DNA from 4 places in the Rossellomorea sp. RS05 genome. Region 1 is predicted to be linked to each of the others. Evidence: riboswitches for the same ligand, from Rfam matches in the RefSeq annotation. Region 1 holds a riboswitch; each other region holds the start of a gene.
The links. Region 1 has a riboswitch for S-adenosylmethionine ahead of ABJ225_RS19825 (Na+/H+ antiporter NhaC family protein). Riboswitches for the same ligand answer to the same signal wherever they lie in the genome.
Positions count from the first base shown of each region.

Region 1 (3,702 bases):
TTGCATCAATGCTGAAGGACTTCATTCCTGTCTACGAAAAAGAAGCCAATATTGTCCCATTATCCGACCTTATTCCTGAGTATCACTTGATTGATGAAAGCATGCCATGAGTTGTATGCTGATAGGTGATGAACAATCGGAGGGAGAGTCGATTACATGAAAATGGCTATTGTGACCGGAGCAACAAGGGGACTGGGCGAAGCGATTGCTTCTGACCTGGTGGAAAAAGGGGTCGGACTTATCAACATATCCCGTCGAGATAATGAAAATCTGAAGGCCTTGGCCATGGATGCAGGGGTGGTCTATTCCTTCCATTCGTGCGATCTGACATCTGCTGCCGACACGGAACAGGTATTCAGGGAAGTGGGAGCAAGCGTGTTTTCAAGCGGAGCCGACACAATTTATGTGATTCAGAATGCCGGCTTGGTCACCCCCATCAATCCGTCCGGACAAGTGGATGCCGGGAGCTTGGAAGCAAGTGTTCACGTGAATCTCCTTGCTCCCATGATCGTCCTCAATGAAATGATCTCCGCGTCTGCGGGCAAATCTGGACAGATGGTGATTGTCAATGTCAGTTCAGGTGCAGGTAGCCGGCCAGTGTATGGGTGGAGTACATACTGCTCCACCAAGGCAGGACTTAATATGCTGACAGAAACCGTGAGCCTGGAGCTATCGACTTCAGGACATGATCATAAGGTTATTTCCTTCAGCCCGGGTGTCATGGATACAAATATGCAGGGAGAAATCCGTTCCTCCTCACAGGAAGCTTTTGTTGAAGTAGAGAAGTTCAAACGCTACAAGGAAGAGGGGACGCTCCGCTCGGCAAAAACGGTGGCAGAAGCCATTGTAGGTTTATTAATGGATGGAGAGATAGACAGCGGGAAGCTCTACCATATTAATGATTTGGTATGAACAAGAAGAAGCCCCGGTGCTCCTTGGTGATCCAAGGGCATCGGGGCTTCTTGTTTTATTACGATCTTACAGGCTCTGTTGTATGAGTCTTTTTACGGGTGAAGCGCGGCAATGCAAACTTAATGGCAATTAGTCCGCAAATGGCTGTCAATACCGGGTAGAACGAGTAAGGCAAGACACTGAGCGGAGAGATTTTCGCCGTCTCGGCTACCAGAAGGATCTGTGCTCCGTAAGGGATGAGACCTTGAATGGAACAAGAAAAGATATCCAGGACACTGGCCGTTTTGCGATTATCGACTTTGTACTCATCACTGATGGATTTAGCCAATGGCCCAGCGATGATGATTGATATCGTATTATTTGCTGTACAAAGATTTGTTGATGCGACAAGACCGGCTGTCGCGTACTGCGCACCCTTCGGTGAGCGAATCTTCCTGGTTGCAAAATACAGAAGTGCTTGGATTCCGCCGTTGTGACGGATCAACTCGACGACCCCACCGATGAAGATGGAGAGAAAGGCGATTTCACCCATGCCAAGCATACCGTCGGCAACAGCACCGAAGTATTCTGACGGTGCGAAACTGCCATCGATGAAGCCGATGATTCCAGAAAGAACGATTCCTCCAAGCAATACGGCAAATACGTTTAAGCCGATCAAAGCTGTAATGAGGACGACGATATACGGAAGGATCTTGATCCATTCATAGTTACCTGCATTGACGGATGATTGTTGCCCCAAAGTGATAAAGAACAAGATGATCAGCGTGATGATACAGGCTGGAAGTACGATGGAAAAATTGACCTTGAACTTGTCTTTCATTTCGGTTTTCTGTGTACGGACAGCGGCAATCGTTGTATCAGAGATAAAGGATAAATTATCCCCGAACATAGATCCGCCAACTACGGTTGCCATGGCAAGAGGCATGGAGATGTCGGTTCCGTTACTGATCCCGACGCCGATCGGGGCAAGAGCCGCAATCGTTCCCATTGATGTTCCCATTGAGATGGATATAAAGGCTGCGATGACGAATAGGCCCACAATCAACAGGTTACCAGGCAGGACGGATAGAGCCAGGTTGACCGTAGCGTCCACAGCCCCCATCTTATCGGCAACGCCCGAGAAAGCACCTGCAAGAAGGAAGATGAAGACCATGATCATAATGTCCAGGTGGCCGGCTCCCTTCGCAAAACGTTCGACTTTTACATTCAGACTGTCCTTCCGGTTCATGGCCAGCGCCACGACAGCAGCGATGATGATTGCGACGAGTACTGGGAAGGAATAGAAGTCCCCTGAAATAATCCCTACTCCGAGGAACAAGGCAACGAATATGAGTAATGGTAATAATGCCAGTAGATTCCCTTTTTCCTGATTCATGTTGTGCACTCCTTTTAGATGATTTGTTGCGCGTAAAATAAAAAACCTCTTCAAATAAGAAGAGGTTTCCATGAAAACGAAACACCCTTCTTATCTTTCAAGCCGGTGGCTTGCTGGATGTGGCACAGCACTCGTTGGGACGAGTCCGCTGCCGAGACATCAAAGGGCCAGTCCCTCCGTCTCTCTGGATAAGAAGATTTTACGTTATGCAGTTATGATTAAGATACTTACATACTTTAATGGGTTTCATCTTAAATGTCAAACGGGAAATTTTTCATCCGCATTAAGCAAACGCATTCATATTTTGAAGATGAACACAGTTAGTATTGTAACTGGAATAAATCAGATGATATAATCAGTTAATGGAAAAATAAGGGGTTCAGAGCCCTCAGCACACAGAAGAGGTGACCGTATGAAGAAGCGATATTGGCTGCTGGCATTGAGTATGTGTCTGTTACTGGTGGGGTGTTCTCAAGGGAAGGGAAATGGTTCATCGAAGTTGACGCTGGAACCGTATGACCTGAGTGATAAGGAAGAAAAGGTGGTTGCCGTTACAGGGAGAGACTCCATGTTCTTCTTTACCCTGGATGGAACCCTAGCAAAGGATATGGATATTGAAAGGACCATGGAAGTGTATGAAAAAGGGAAGCTCGTAAGCGATGAGCCGTTCCAATACGGCGAAGAAGCGAAAAAGTATAAACACTCCCTGAACTCCTTCGGCATGGAAAGCTCGGAAAAGGATCTGAAGATCTTTCATGGGAGCGAAGGTACCTTCCTTACAATGGACGAAGACCCCATACCTGAAGAAAGTGGAAGCAGTGCATCCTCCTTGTTAACAGAAAAAGTGGAGCTCAAGAAAGATAAGCCCGTCTATATCTACGGAATGGCCACTTCTAAAATCGGCGGGGATCCCGCAAGTATTGGATTGGAAGATGGGAAACCTGTCGGTGGCTTCAAAAAATCCGACAAGGCCTATATCTATAAAATCACCCTGGTGGACCGTAAATCTGAATAATTTTCAGAATAAAGATTATTTTATTAGAATAATAGGTTTTAAATCTTTTGACTGGTGGTACAAGAAAGGTATATATCACATATAGGATTCGAGCGTTAACAACTTTCATGTAAAAGGGGAGTCTATTATGGATAATACCTTCGTCTACTCAAAAGAATATGCCAACCTTGGCGACATTATAGAATTCAAAAGGAAAAAGCACGTCCTGCAAGGCGTCGTGACGACCCTAAGGGAGAACACGGTCATTGTGCGCATGGATAAGGAATCAGCGATGAAGCTGGACCTTCCCGATGATCAAACCGTGGTTGCCCATAAGAACTATGCCGTCATCGAGCGAGCTGAAAATGGCACGAATCCGGTCTTCGTCTACGATGGATGGAACAGTGCATTGAAGGCGTAA
Region 1 is NZ_JBDKWY010000010.1:85,809-89,510, forward strand. Features, by position in the region: gene ABJ225_RS19815 (divergent polysaccharide deacetylase family protein) at 1-110, shown strand, start outside; gene ABJ225_RS19820 ((S)-benzoin forming benzil reductase) at 157-912, shown strand; gene ABJ225_RS19825 (Na+/H+ antiporter NhaC family protein) at 971-2,287, opposite strand; SAM riboswitch class I at 2,375-2,482, opposite strand; gene ABJ225_RS19830 (hypothetical protein) at 2,700-3,302, shown strand; gene ABJ225_RS19835 (DUF2187 family protein) at 3,430-3,702, shown strand.

Region 2 (3,702 bases), on a different contig from region 1:
AAAGGAGCGAGTATCATGACAACGACTACATTTCCAAAGTCCTTCCTTTGGGGAGGGGCCATTGCAGCAAACCAGGCAGAAGGAGGATACCGCGAAGGCGGGAAGGGGTTGACCAACGTCGACCTCCTTCCACGCGGTGAAGAGAGATTCTCCTATATGAAGGGGAATATCCCACACCTGGAACTTCAAGATGACCTTTACTATCCGTCACATGAAGCCATCGATTTTTATCATCGCTACAAAGAAGATATCAAGCTGTTTGCCGAGATGGGCTTTACATGCCTTCGGGTTTCTGTATCATGGGCAAGGATCTTCCCGAACGGGAACGACGCTGAGCCGAATGAAGAAGGATTGACATTCTATGAAAACCTCTTCGCAGAGCTCAAAGCGAACGGAATCGAACCCGTTGTAACCATCGCCCATTTCGATGTGCCTGTCCATCTGATTGAAACGTTCGGAAGCTGGAAGGGCCGTGAGCTCGTCGGATTCTACGAAACGTATGCCCGCACTCTTTTCAATCGTTTTAAAGGAACCGTGAAATATTGGATGACGTTCAATGAAATCAATATGCTTTTCCATCTGCCTTTCCTTGGGGCAGGAATCGTGTTCAAAGAAGGTGAAAACCGGGATCAGGTCCTCTATCAGGCTGCTCATCATCAGCTTGTCGCCAGTGCCCTTGCCGTGAAGGCACTCCATGAGATCGATCCGGAGGCACAGATCGGGTGCATGCTGGCCGCAGGTGTCACGTATCCTTACTCCTGTAATCCGGAAGATATCTGGGCGGGAATCGAACGGGATCGCGAATCCTACTTCTTCATCGACGTTCAGTCCCGTGGAGCGTATCCGGGCTATGCGAAGCGCTTCTTCCGGGAGCAGGAGTGGGATCTCCAGATGGAAGAAGGAGATGAAGACATTCTTAAGGCTCATACGGTGGATTACATCGGATTCAGCTATTACTCCAGCCGCACGATCAGCCGTGATCCTGAAATCCTCGGGAAGATGACAGCAGGCAATGTGTTCCCTTCGGTCAAAAATCCTCATTTGAAAACATCGGAATGGGGATGGACCATCGATCCAAAAGGGATCCGGATTACGGCCAATCAATTGTATGATCGCTATCAAAAACCATTATTCGTCGTGGAAAACGGCCTCGGGGCCATCGACGAGCCCGGCGCAGATGGGGAAATCAACGATGCCTATCGAATCGATTATCTCTCAGCCCATCTCCGTGAGCTGAACGAAGCGATTAAGGACGGAGTACAATTGCTGGGCTACACATGCTGGGGACCGATTGATATCGTCAGCGCGTCAAGTGGCGAAATGAAAAAGCGATATGGCTATATCCATGTGGACAAAGACAACGAAGGCAATGGCACCCTCAACCGTTCTAAGAAGGCCAGCTTCGACTGGTACAGACAGGTGATCGAGACGAATGGAGCGGCATTGGAGAACGAAACCGTCAAAAGTTGAGCGGTTAATTTCCCTCATCCCATTGACAACAGGAGCTAAATCCTGAATAATTATTATATTGAGAAAATTAAATAGCGATATTCCTTATTAAGAGTGGTGGAGGGACTGGCCCTGTGAAACCCGGCAACCGCTGTTCAAACTTGAACAGAATGGTGCTAAATCCTTGAACGAGATTCGTTCGGAGATGAGGAAGAGACGAGAATCATCAGGCTCTTCCTTTTACCGGGAAGGGCCTTTTTATATGAAGAAAGGGAGAGGATTCAGATGACACACGTACAGACAAAAGGTAAGAAAGCAATAAAAGCCCCGTTCCGGGCAGATCAGGTGGGCAGCCTGCTGAGGTCGGAAAGAATCAAGGAAGCACGCGAACGGAGATTGAATGGAGAGCTATCCGCAGCTGAACTCCGACGAATCGAGGATGAAGAAATCATCCGCATCGTCGACAAGCAAAAGGAAATCGGCCTCCAAGTCGTGACCGATGGTGAATTCAGGAGGGCGTGGTGGCACTTCGACTTCCTTGAAGGTCTGGATGGCGTCGAAGGATATGAATCGGACCAGGGCATCAAGTTCCATAACACGACGACCAAGGCACGTGGCATCAAAGTGACGGGGAAAGTGGACTTCACGGATCATCCGATGCTGAAAGACTACGAATTCCTTCATGGCATTGCAGGCGATCACACAGCCAAGATGACGATTCCAAGTCCGAATATGCTTTTCTTCAGAGGCAAGATTGAAACTGACGTATACGGAGATGACTTGGAGGCATTCCATCGGGATGTAGCCGAAGCCTACAAAAAGGCAATCCGTGCTTTCTACGATGCAGGCTGCCGCTATCTGCAGCTCGACGATACGGCATGGTCGGTATTCTTCTCCGAACAGGGACATGAGCAGATCAAGGCATTTGGCCGCGAACCCGACGAACTCAGGGAATCCTTCGCCCGTACCATCAATGAGGCTGTGAAGGATCGCCCAGAGGACCTTGTCGTGACCATGCATATTTGCAGGGGGAATTTCAAATCGACATGGGCAGCTGAAGGCGGATATGAAGCGGCTGCCGAAACCATTTTCGGCGGGCTCGACCTCGACGGGCTATTCCTGGAGTTCGATGATGAGCGTTCCGGAGGCTTCGAACCGCTACGCTATGTGAAGAATCCGAATCTCCAGATCGTCCTCGGTCTTGTGACGTCGAAACATGGAGAGCTCGAGGCAACGGAAGACGTCGAGGCACGGATACAGGAAGCTGCGCGCTATGTGGACATCAACCAGCTCTGTATCAGTCCCCAATGTGGATTCGCCTCAACAGAAGAAGGAAATCTGTTGACGGAAGCAGAACAATGGAAGAAGCTGCAACACGTGATCACCATTGCCGATCGTGTGTGGGAATGAGATTTCCATTCAACCAGTAATCAATTAGGAGAGGGTTTCATTGCGGATACAGTATGCTCTCTTTATCCTCCTGGCCGCCATGCTGTGGGGAACAAATGGGACGGTACAGGCATTGGCACCGGAAGGCGTTCATCCGATTGCCATCGGAGCAGTGCGTCTGGCCATAGGAGGCTTATTTCTCCTTCTATTATCCTTGGGGAAAATACATTGGAGAGGGTGGCCTGTGAAAGGAACCGTGGCGGCCGCTCTTTGCATGGCACTTTACCAGCCTTTCTTTTTCTCGGCAGTCAGTATGACAGGGATTGCAATCGGGACCGTCATCGCCATCGGAAGCGCCCCGGTCATAGCAGGACTCCTTGAATGGGGGATAAAAAGGAAGGTCCCCCAAGCATCCTGGTGGGCCTCCACCGCCCTGGCCATCGCAGGCTGCATCCTTCTGTTCACGAATAGAGGGTCGGTCGTTGCCGACCCGCGCGGCATCCTCCTCGCACTGGGGGCGGGGGCTTCATTTGCCGGGTACACCATGATCAGCGGAACCCTTGTCAATAGAAGGGAAACACTTCCCGTGGTCGCTATCGTGTTCATGCTGAGTGCAATCTTCCTCACGCCCTTCCTCTTCCTCTATGATCTATCGTGGCTTATGGAGGTAAGGGGAGCCGGGGTCGCCCTGCACCTCGGGGTCGTGGCAACAGGACTTGCCTATCTTCTCTTTGCACGTGGACTGGTGAAGGTGCCTGCCTCAACCGCCGTGACGCTCTCCCTCGCCGAACCCCTCACCGCCACCATGCTCGGGGTCTTTCTGATCGGCGAATCCCTTGATGCCCTGTCATGGTTGGGCGTCGG
Region 2 is NZ_JBDKWY010000007.1:92,749-96,450, reverse strand. Features, by position in the region: gene ABJ225_RS16775 (beta-glucoside-specific PTS transporter subunit IIABC) at 1-19, shown strand, start outside; gene ABJ225_RS16770 (6-phospho-beta-glucosidase) at 16-1,470, shown strand; SAM riboswitch class I at 1,552-1,661, shown strand; gene ABJ225_RS16765 (5-methyltetrahydropteroyltriglutamate--homocysteine S-methyltransferase) at 1,735-2,859, shown strand; gene ABJ225_RS16760 (EamA family transporter) at 2,900-3,702, shown strand, end outside.
Region 2: it holds a riboswitch for S-adenosylmethionine, as region 1 does, so the genes downstream of both, ABJ225_RS16765 (5-methyltetrahydropteroyltriglutamate--homocysteine S-methyltransferase) here and ABJ225_RS19825 (Na+/H+ antiporter NhaC family protein) in region 1, are expected to answer to the same signal.

Region 3 (3,702 bases), on a different contig from region 1:
GTAAATCGGTGGTCTTTTTTATGTGAAATTTGACTGATATTATGCAGTTTATCCATCTTTCCACATGTGACGAAACACACCAATAAGAACCAAACTTTGTAAAAATATGTTTGCGGGAAGAGAGTGCGGGTATAAAACTGGTAACAAAATGGTTGACAAATAAGGAGGTAGCTACATGAAGCGAAAGGCAGCATGGTTCAGCATTCTACTGGCGATGATTTTGACCCTGGGGGCTTGCAGCAGCCTGCAGACGGCCATCAGTGGTGGCAAGGAAGAGAAGAAAGAAAAGACGGAACAAACGGGTGAAGAAAAGACCGCCAAGAAAGATGACAGTGATCAATCTGGAGAAGCAGATGCGGAAGATTCGACGGATGCCACGGCAACAGAGGAAGAAGGTACTGCATCGGGGGATGGGGGAACGGCATCAATCGATGACATTCCGGCAGATGGAAGCGTCCAGGATGATTCGCTGAGTACTGAAGACGACCCATTCAATGACGACTCTTCCGATGCGTTCAACAGTCCGGCTGCAGGGGAAGCTGAGACCACGATGCCTGGTCAGGGACCCAGTCTTGAAGCCAGTGAAGAAGAATTTGCCTCCTTTGATAAAGAAATCCAGCTTGCTATATTCCAGGCGAGTATGATGGAAGTGATGTTGTACTATGATTATGGAATTGGAAATCCCGACTTTTACATTAAAGAAAACATGACCGAAGAGGACGTACAAATGGTCAAATCGGAACTTCAGACCTTCCAGATAGAGGAACCTGTCTACAAGAGCATGCATGATGACGCCTTGGGCTTGCTTGATTCGATCGACAATAGCAAAGAAGTGGACGGAGATATCAAGAAATACAAAGAAACACAGGACAAATACCTGGCAATCTCAGAAGACATGATTAAGACAATTGAGAAAGTGAACGTCGATAATGCCGCCGAAACCAGAGCGAAACTTGATGATATGACGACAGAATACTTGAGGATTTCAACTGAACTGGGTGTCATCATGAAGGACATCGTCGTCAAACAGGGGCTTGACCACGCCTATTTTGTAGAAGCCCTCGACGGGATTATGACGAGTGCAGGGATGGACGGCGTAATCTAATAATAAATAGAGGGTTGGAAAAACGTGTTGTAGCTATAGTAAAACCCGAATTCATTTGCCACCGATCAGGCAAATGAATTCGGGTTTTAATTTGTTTCATGACTATTTTTATTTACTTGTTTCTAGCGGTTGCACGGAAATCATTAGCGGTATATAGAACCTATACTGGTCGTGTTAAATGGTACTTTTTTTGTTTAGTCCCGACCTCATTTTTATTTGGACTGACAATGTGGACAGTAATACAGCCTTCTGGAAGCGGCCGTGATTTTCTCAATCTCGGTCCCGCAGCGATAGCATGAGGAACCTTCACGATTGAAGACCCAATGGCGGTAACGGGACCGCGTCACACCTTCTTGTTTCAGCTTTTCTACTAACTGCAGGTCATTGGTGATCCCAGCGGTTTCGTAGGATTGCGTCATCAAATGAATGATGGCTTCGGCAGCAAGGGTCAGCTGGTCATTACTACAGTCCATGGGACGGAGTGTCGGATGGATCCCTGAGACGAATAGAATTTCAGAGCGAAGGTAGTTCCCGATACCGGCAACGAAACTTTGATCAAGCAGCAGCTGCGCCCATTTGCGTTTCCTGAATGCTTCCATCCTGGCCAGGATGTCTCCACTTGTTACGTCTTCACTGAGAATATCCGGACCCACCCGTGCAATGAAGGGGTGTAAATGGACCTCCTCATCCCGCATGACTTCAATATCAGAGGCGCTATAGAGCAAAGCGGATTTCTTTTCATTGTGTATGGCTACGCGCAGCTGGCGGTTGGTTTTTGGGTATTCATAGGCTTTTTTCACATACCATCTTCCATACAGCTGGTTGTGTGAATACATCGTATAGCCGTTGTCAAAGCGGATCAGCATCGCTTTTCCCTTCGTGTCCACCCTGGTAATTTTCGTTCCCTGAAGGAGACTTTCATATCCCTTTAGCTGTGGGAAGGCAAAGAAAATCTCCATGACGGGAAGATGGGCGAGAGCTTTTTGAACACGGTCGGCAGCCCTTCTGATTTCCGGTCCTTCCGGCATGGTGTCATCCCCCTTTTTCTATATACGTTCCCGTATTCCCATGGAAATAATCAAATGGGTATTTTTTCACCAAGGGTAAGGTGTGGGTGCGCTTACATAATTTTGGTGTGATTATTTTTATATTGACAGGAATGAGGGTTCTTGTTAATGTTTATAACAATCTCATAATTCTTATCCAGAGAGGTGGAGGGACTGGCCCTTTGAAGCCTCAGCAGCAGATCTTCTTATGAAGAAACTGTGCTAATTCCAGCGGGTGATCAAACCTGATAGATAAGCAGTTTATTTGTCGGTAACGCACTCGTTTTGAGTGCGTTTTTTGTTTGTCTGCTCATCCCAGAATCAAGAACGCGGAGGATGCCAACATGAAAAGTGAAGCAAAAGACTTTAAGAGGAAAATGAAAACAAGGCATTTGATCATGCTCTCCCTTGGGGGCGTGATCGGAACGGGGCTTTTTCTCAGCTCGGGGTATACCATCCATCAGGCAGGTCCATTCGGTACGATCCTTTCTTATTTGATCGGAGCCATCGTCGTGTATCTTGTCATGATGTGCCTCGGGGAGCTTTCGGTACATATGCCCGAGACGGGATCTTTCCACAGCTACGCGGCAAAGTACATCGGGCCGGGTACCGGTTATGCCGTCGGCTGGTTGTACTGGCTGACTTGGACGGTTGCCCTTGGATCTGAATTCACGGCTGCCGGTCTGATGATGCAGCGGTGGTTCCCATCAGTGAGCGTATGGATCTGGAGTGGGTTATTTGCAGCCATCATCTTCGGTATGAACGCGTTCACGGTCCGATTTTTTGCAGAATCTGAATTCTGGTTCTCCCTTGTCAAGGTAGTCGCCATTGTCTTTTTCATCATTGCAGGAGGGGCTGCCATCGTCGGCTTCGTGCCCCTTGCCGATTCATCCCCGGCACCATTCTTCACAAATATCACCGATGCGGGGTTATTCCCGAATGGGGCATTTGCCATTATCATGACAATGCTTGCCGTCAATTTCGCCTTCTCCGGCACCGAACTCATCGGGGTAGCAGCGGGTGAAACGAAGGAGCCTACCAAAACGATTCCAAAGGCGATCCGGACAACCCTTATCAGACTCGTCATCTTCTATGTAGGGACGATTGTGGTGCTTTCTGCCCTCCTCCCAAGTGAAGCGGCAAGCGTATTGGAAAGTCCATTCGTCGCCGTACTCGGCAGGATCGGGATTCCATATGCGGCAGACCTTATGAATGTGGTGATCATCACCGCCATCCTCTCCGCAGCCAATTCCGGCTTGTACGCTTCTTCCAGGATGCTTTGGTCACTTGCAGACAAAAAGACCATACCGTCTTTCTTCGGTAAATTGACCAAATCGGGCGTTCCCCTCGTAGCCACCATCACCAGCATGTTGGGAGGCGGGCTTGCACTCTTATCAAGCATTTACGCACCCGATACAGTATATATCTTATTGGTATCGATTTCCGGACTGGCTGTCGTATTTGTCTGGATGAGCATAAGTGCATCGCAGTTCTTCTTCAGGAGACGCTTCATCAAAGAAGGTAACAGCGTGAAGGACCTGGCATATAAGA
Region 3 is NZ_JBDKWY010000002.1:246,793-250,494, forward strand. Features, by position in the region: gene mnhG (monovalent cation/H(+) antiporter subunit G) at 1-4, shown strand, start outside; gene ABJ225_RS09005 (hypothetical protein) at 176-1,105, shown strand; gene nei (endonuclease VIII) at 1,318-2,133, opposite strand; SAM riboswitch class I at 2,302-2,410, shown strand; gene mmuP (S-methylmethionine permease) at 2,496-3,702, shown strand, end outside.
Region 3: it holds a riboswitch for S-adenosylmethionine, as region 1 does, so the genes downstream of both, mmuP (S-methylmethionine permease) here and ABJ225_RS19825 (Na+/H+ antiporter NhaC family protein) in region 1, are expected to answer to the same signal.

Region 4 (3,702 bases), on a different contig from region 1:
TCCCCGATCGTCGCGGCACGCTCCTGGAAGTCATCCGCCCATTCCTTCGCTTCTTTCTCCTTATTCAACAGCTTGCCGATCTCGATCTGCTGATCGATGTAATTCAGTTTCCCCCATGTGAAAGCGACGGTTGGCGCAATCTCCTTCATCTTATCGAGGTTCTTCGTCTGACTTCCGGCAATGATCAAGTCCGGGTCGAGCTCGATGATCTTCTCGAGCTGATCGTCACCCACCACTTCCACATCTTTCAGCTTGTCGGTGAAGAGTGGGTTCATCTCGGTCCACTCATCGATTCCGACGAGCTTCCCTTCGAGGGAAATCACATTCGGACCATTGGTGAGGGCGACGATCCGCTTCGGCTCTTTCGGCACCTCCACCGGTCCCTGCTCTGATTCATATGTAAATGTCGATGATTCCTCCTTGGACGAATCCGTTTTTGTTTCTCCGCTGCTGCATGCCGCCAAGAGCAGACAGACCAGCAATATGGTAAAGAACGATGCTTTTTTCATGTGGTTCCCCTTTCATTTCTTGATAATGAGAATCATTTTCAATTATTACTTTACGGGGGAGGAGGCTGATTGTCAATGGAATGTTCCACAATTTTCTTAGATTGGAAGAGTTCCGCTCCATTTCGCTGCGATGGCTCGCTTTCCGCGGGGCGTGCGGTGAGCCACATCGGCTGCGCCTGCTGGGTCTCACCTGCCCGCCTTTCCGCAGGAGTCGAGCCATCTCCGCTTCATTGCACTCATCGGATTAGTTGGAGGGCCATCCTTCATTTTATAAAAAATAAATAATTAGTTAAAAAGAAGTGTTTTCCGATTATCCTCATCAAAATAAAAGGCTTTCATTTTCTTTCTTTTGAATCCATAGACCTATTTTCACCCCATTTCCACTTCTTCCAGCCTGTCTCATTTCTGTCAGAGGGTGTTGACGCAGGAAAAAGTCCGGCGTAGAATAGGGCTCACGTTAAACAAATACAACTTCTTATCACGAGAGGTGGAGGGATTTGGCCCTTTGATACCTCGGCAGCGGGCTCACTTGAGCACTGTGCCAACTCCAACAGGCGGACGCCTGAGAGATGAGAAGAGTACGGATCTTTCTTTCCTTATGGATCTCCGGCCTCTTCCTGTCTCAGGAAGGGGCCTTTTGTTTACCCTAATTGAATAATTTCTTATCCAGAGAAGCTGAGGGACTGGCCCGATGACGCTTCGGCAGCAGACTTTCCACAAAGTACTGTGCCAATTCCAGCAGGCAACGCGCCTGGGAGATGAGAAGGGACCCATTGATTCCGTGTGAATCCATGCCCTCTTCTCGAGACCTCGGGAAGAGGGTTTTTATTTTTAACCACCAGGAGGCATGACGAACATGATTGAATTCAAAAGCGCCACGAAAGTATATAACAGCGGCGGAAAGGAAGTCCGGGCCCTCGACGGCATCGACCTGCGGGTTGAGCAGGGGGAAATATGCGGGGTGATCGGATTCAGCGGCGCCGGGAAAAGTACGCTGATCCGCACCGTGAACCGATTGGAGCGATTGAGCTCGGGGAAGGTGATCGTAGACGGCCAGGATCTCATGGCCCTTTCACCGAAAGACGTGCGCGAGGTGAAGCGGAAGATCGGGATGGTGTTCCAGCACTTCAACCTCCTGAATTCCAAGACGGTCTTCGCCAATGTGGCGATGCCCCTCATCCTCGCGAAGCAATCCAAGGCTGAGATCCAAAAGCGGGTGACAGAGCTGCTGAGCTTCGTCGGTCTTGAAGATAAAGCGAACCAGTACCCAGATCAATTATCAGGCGGTCAGAAGCAACGCGTCGGCATCGCCCGTGCCCTTGCCACGCAGCCGTCGATCCTTCTGTGCGACGAGGCGACATCGGCCCTCGATCCGCAGACGACAGGCTCGATCCTGAAGCTGCTGAAAAAGATCAACCGTGAGTACAACATCACGATCCTCATGATCACCCATGAGATGTCGGTGATCCGGGAAGTGTGCGACCGGGTGGCGGTCATCGAAGGCGGGAAGATCATCGAGTCCGGATCCGTATTCGACGTCTTCTCCTCCCCTCAGACCGAGACGGCGGCGAACTTCGTGAGCTCCGTGCTGAACGACTCCATCCCGGAATCGGTCCTCGAGCTTGTGCAGAAGGAAAACGCACCGGGACGGATCTACAAGATCCGCTTCGTCGGCGCCTCATCGGGTCAGCCGCTCCTTTCACAAGTGGCGAAGCGCTTCGACCTCGATGTAAACGTGCTGTTCGGAAATATTACAGAGCTGCAGGGCACACCATTCGGTCATCTCATCGTCGAGCTCATCGGCTCCGAGAGCGAGATCAACCGTGCACTGCTTGTCATGAATGGAGAAAACGTCACCGTGAAGGAGGTCGCACCACATGCTAGTTGATTCACAGCAGATCATCGATGCACTCATTGAAACTTTGGTCATGACCGGCTTCTCCCTCCTCTTCTCCACCGTGATCGGGCTGCCCCTCGGGGTACTTCTCGTCATCACGAGGAAGGGTCATCTATGGGAGAATGCCTTTATTTTCACCATCCTGAACGGGGTCGTGAACATCTTCCGTTCCGTCCCATTCATCATCCTGATGGTAGCGATCGTCCCCCTCACGCGTTTGATTGTGGGAACATCGATCGGAACGGCCGCAGCCGTCGTGCCACTGGTCTTCTATGCAGGACCGTATATTGCACGATTGATTGAGAACTCCCTCCTTGAAGTCGACAAAGGCGTCATCGAGGCGGCGGAATCCATGGGGGCGACATCCACCCAGATCATCTTCCGCTTCCTCGTCCCGGAAGCGCTCAGCTCCCTCGTCCTCAGCCTCACCATCGCCACCGTCGGACTCGTCGGGGCATCGGCCATGGCAGGCGCCATCGGCGGAGGCGGACTCGGGGATCTCGCCATTACCTACGGCTACCAGCGCTTTGACACCTGGGTCATGGTCATCACCGTCGCCATACTCATCGTCCTTGTACAGGGACTGCAATCATCGGGTAATTTCGTATCGAAAAAAATCAGAAGAAGATAGCGAGGAGATACAACATGAAGAAATGGATCATTCTATCACTCATTCTACTAATCGGCGGGTTCGCTGCAGGCTGTAGCTCAAGCGCCAGCAAAGACGAAACGAAGGTCAAGATCGGAGTCAGCGGTTCCGATAACCGCATCTGGGACTTCGTCGCGAAGAAAGCAAAGAAAGAAGGCATCGACATCGAGATCGTCCGCTTCTCCGATTATGTCCAGCCGAACCTGGCCCTTGAAGAAGGCGAGCTTGATGCCAACGCATTCCAAACAATCTCTTATTTCAACGAATTCAAGAAAGAGCATGACCTCGATCTCACACCGGTGGGTACCACGGTCATCGCTCCGCTCGGCCTTTACTCTGAGAAATATAAATCAGTAGATGACATCCCGGATGGCGCCAAGATTGCTGTCCCGAACGAAGCGACCAACATGGGAAGAGCCTTCCTCCTCCTTCAAGAAGCAGGCCTCATCGAGCTGCCTGAAGACTTCGACGGAAACGGCTCACTGGATAAAATCAAAAAGAATCCGAAGAACATCGAGATCGTTCCGGTCGTAGCCGGCCAAACACCGCGCGTCCTGCCTGATGTCGCTGCATCCATCATCAACAATGGTATCGCCGTCGACGCCGGATTCAACCCCGTGAAGGATTCCATCTTCCACGAAGATGAC
Region 4 is NZ_JBDKWY010000002.1:13,761-17,462, reverse strand. Features, by position in the region: gene ABJ225_RS07760 (ABC transporter substrate-binding protein) at 1-509, opposite strand, end outside; SAM riboswitch class I at 982-1,085, shown strand; SAM riboswitch class I at 1,169-1,274, shown strand; gene ABJ225_RS07755 (methionine ABC transporter ATP-binding protein) at 1,366-2,397, shown strand; gene ABJ225_RS07750 (methionine ABC transporter permease) at 2,387-3,037, shown strand; gene ABJ225_RS07745 (MetQ/NlpA family ABC transporter substrate-binding protein) at 3,052-3,702, shown strand, end outside.
Region 4: it holds a riboswitch for S-adenosylmethionine, as region 1 does, so the genes downstream of both, ABJ225_RS07755 (methionine ABC transporter ATP-binding protein) here and ABJ225_RS19825 (Na+/H+ antiporter NhaC family protein) in region 1, are expected to answer to the same signal.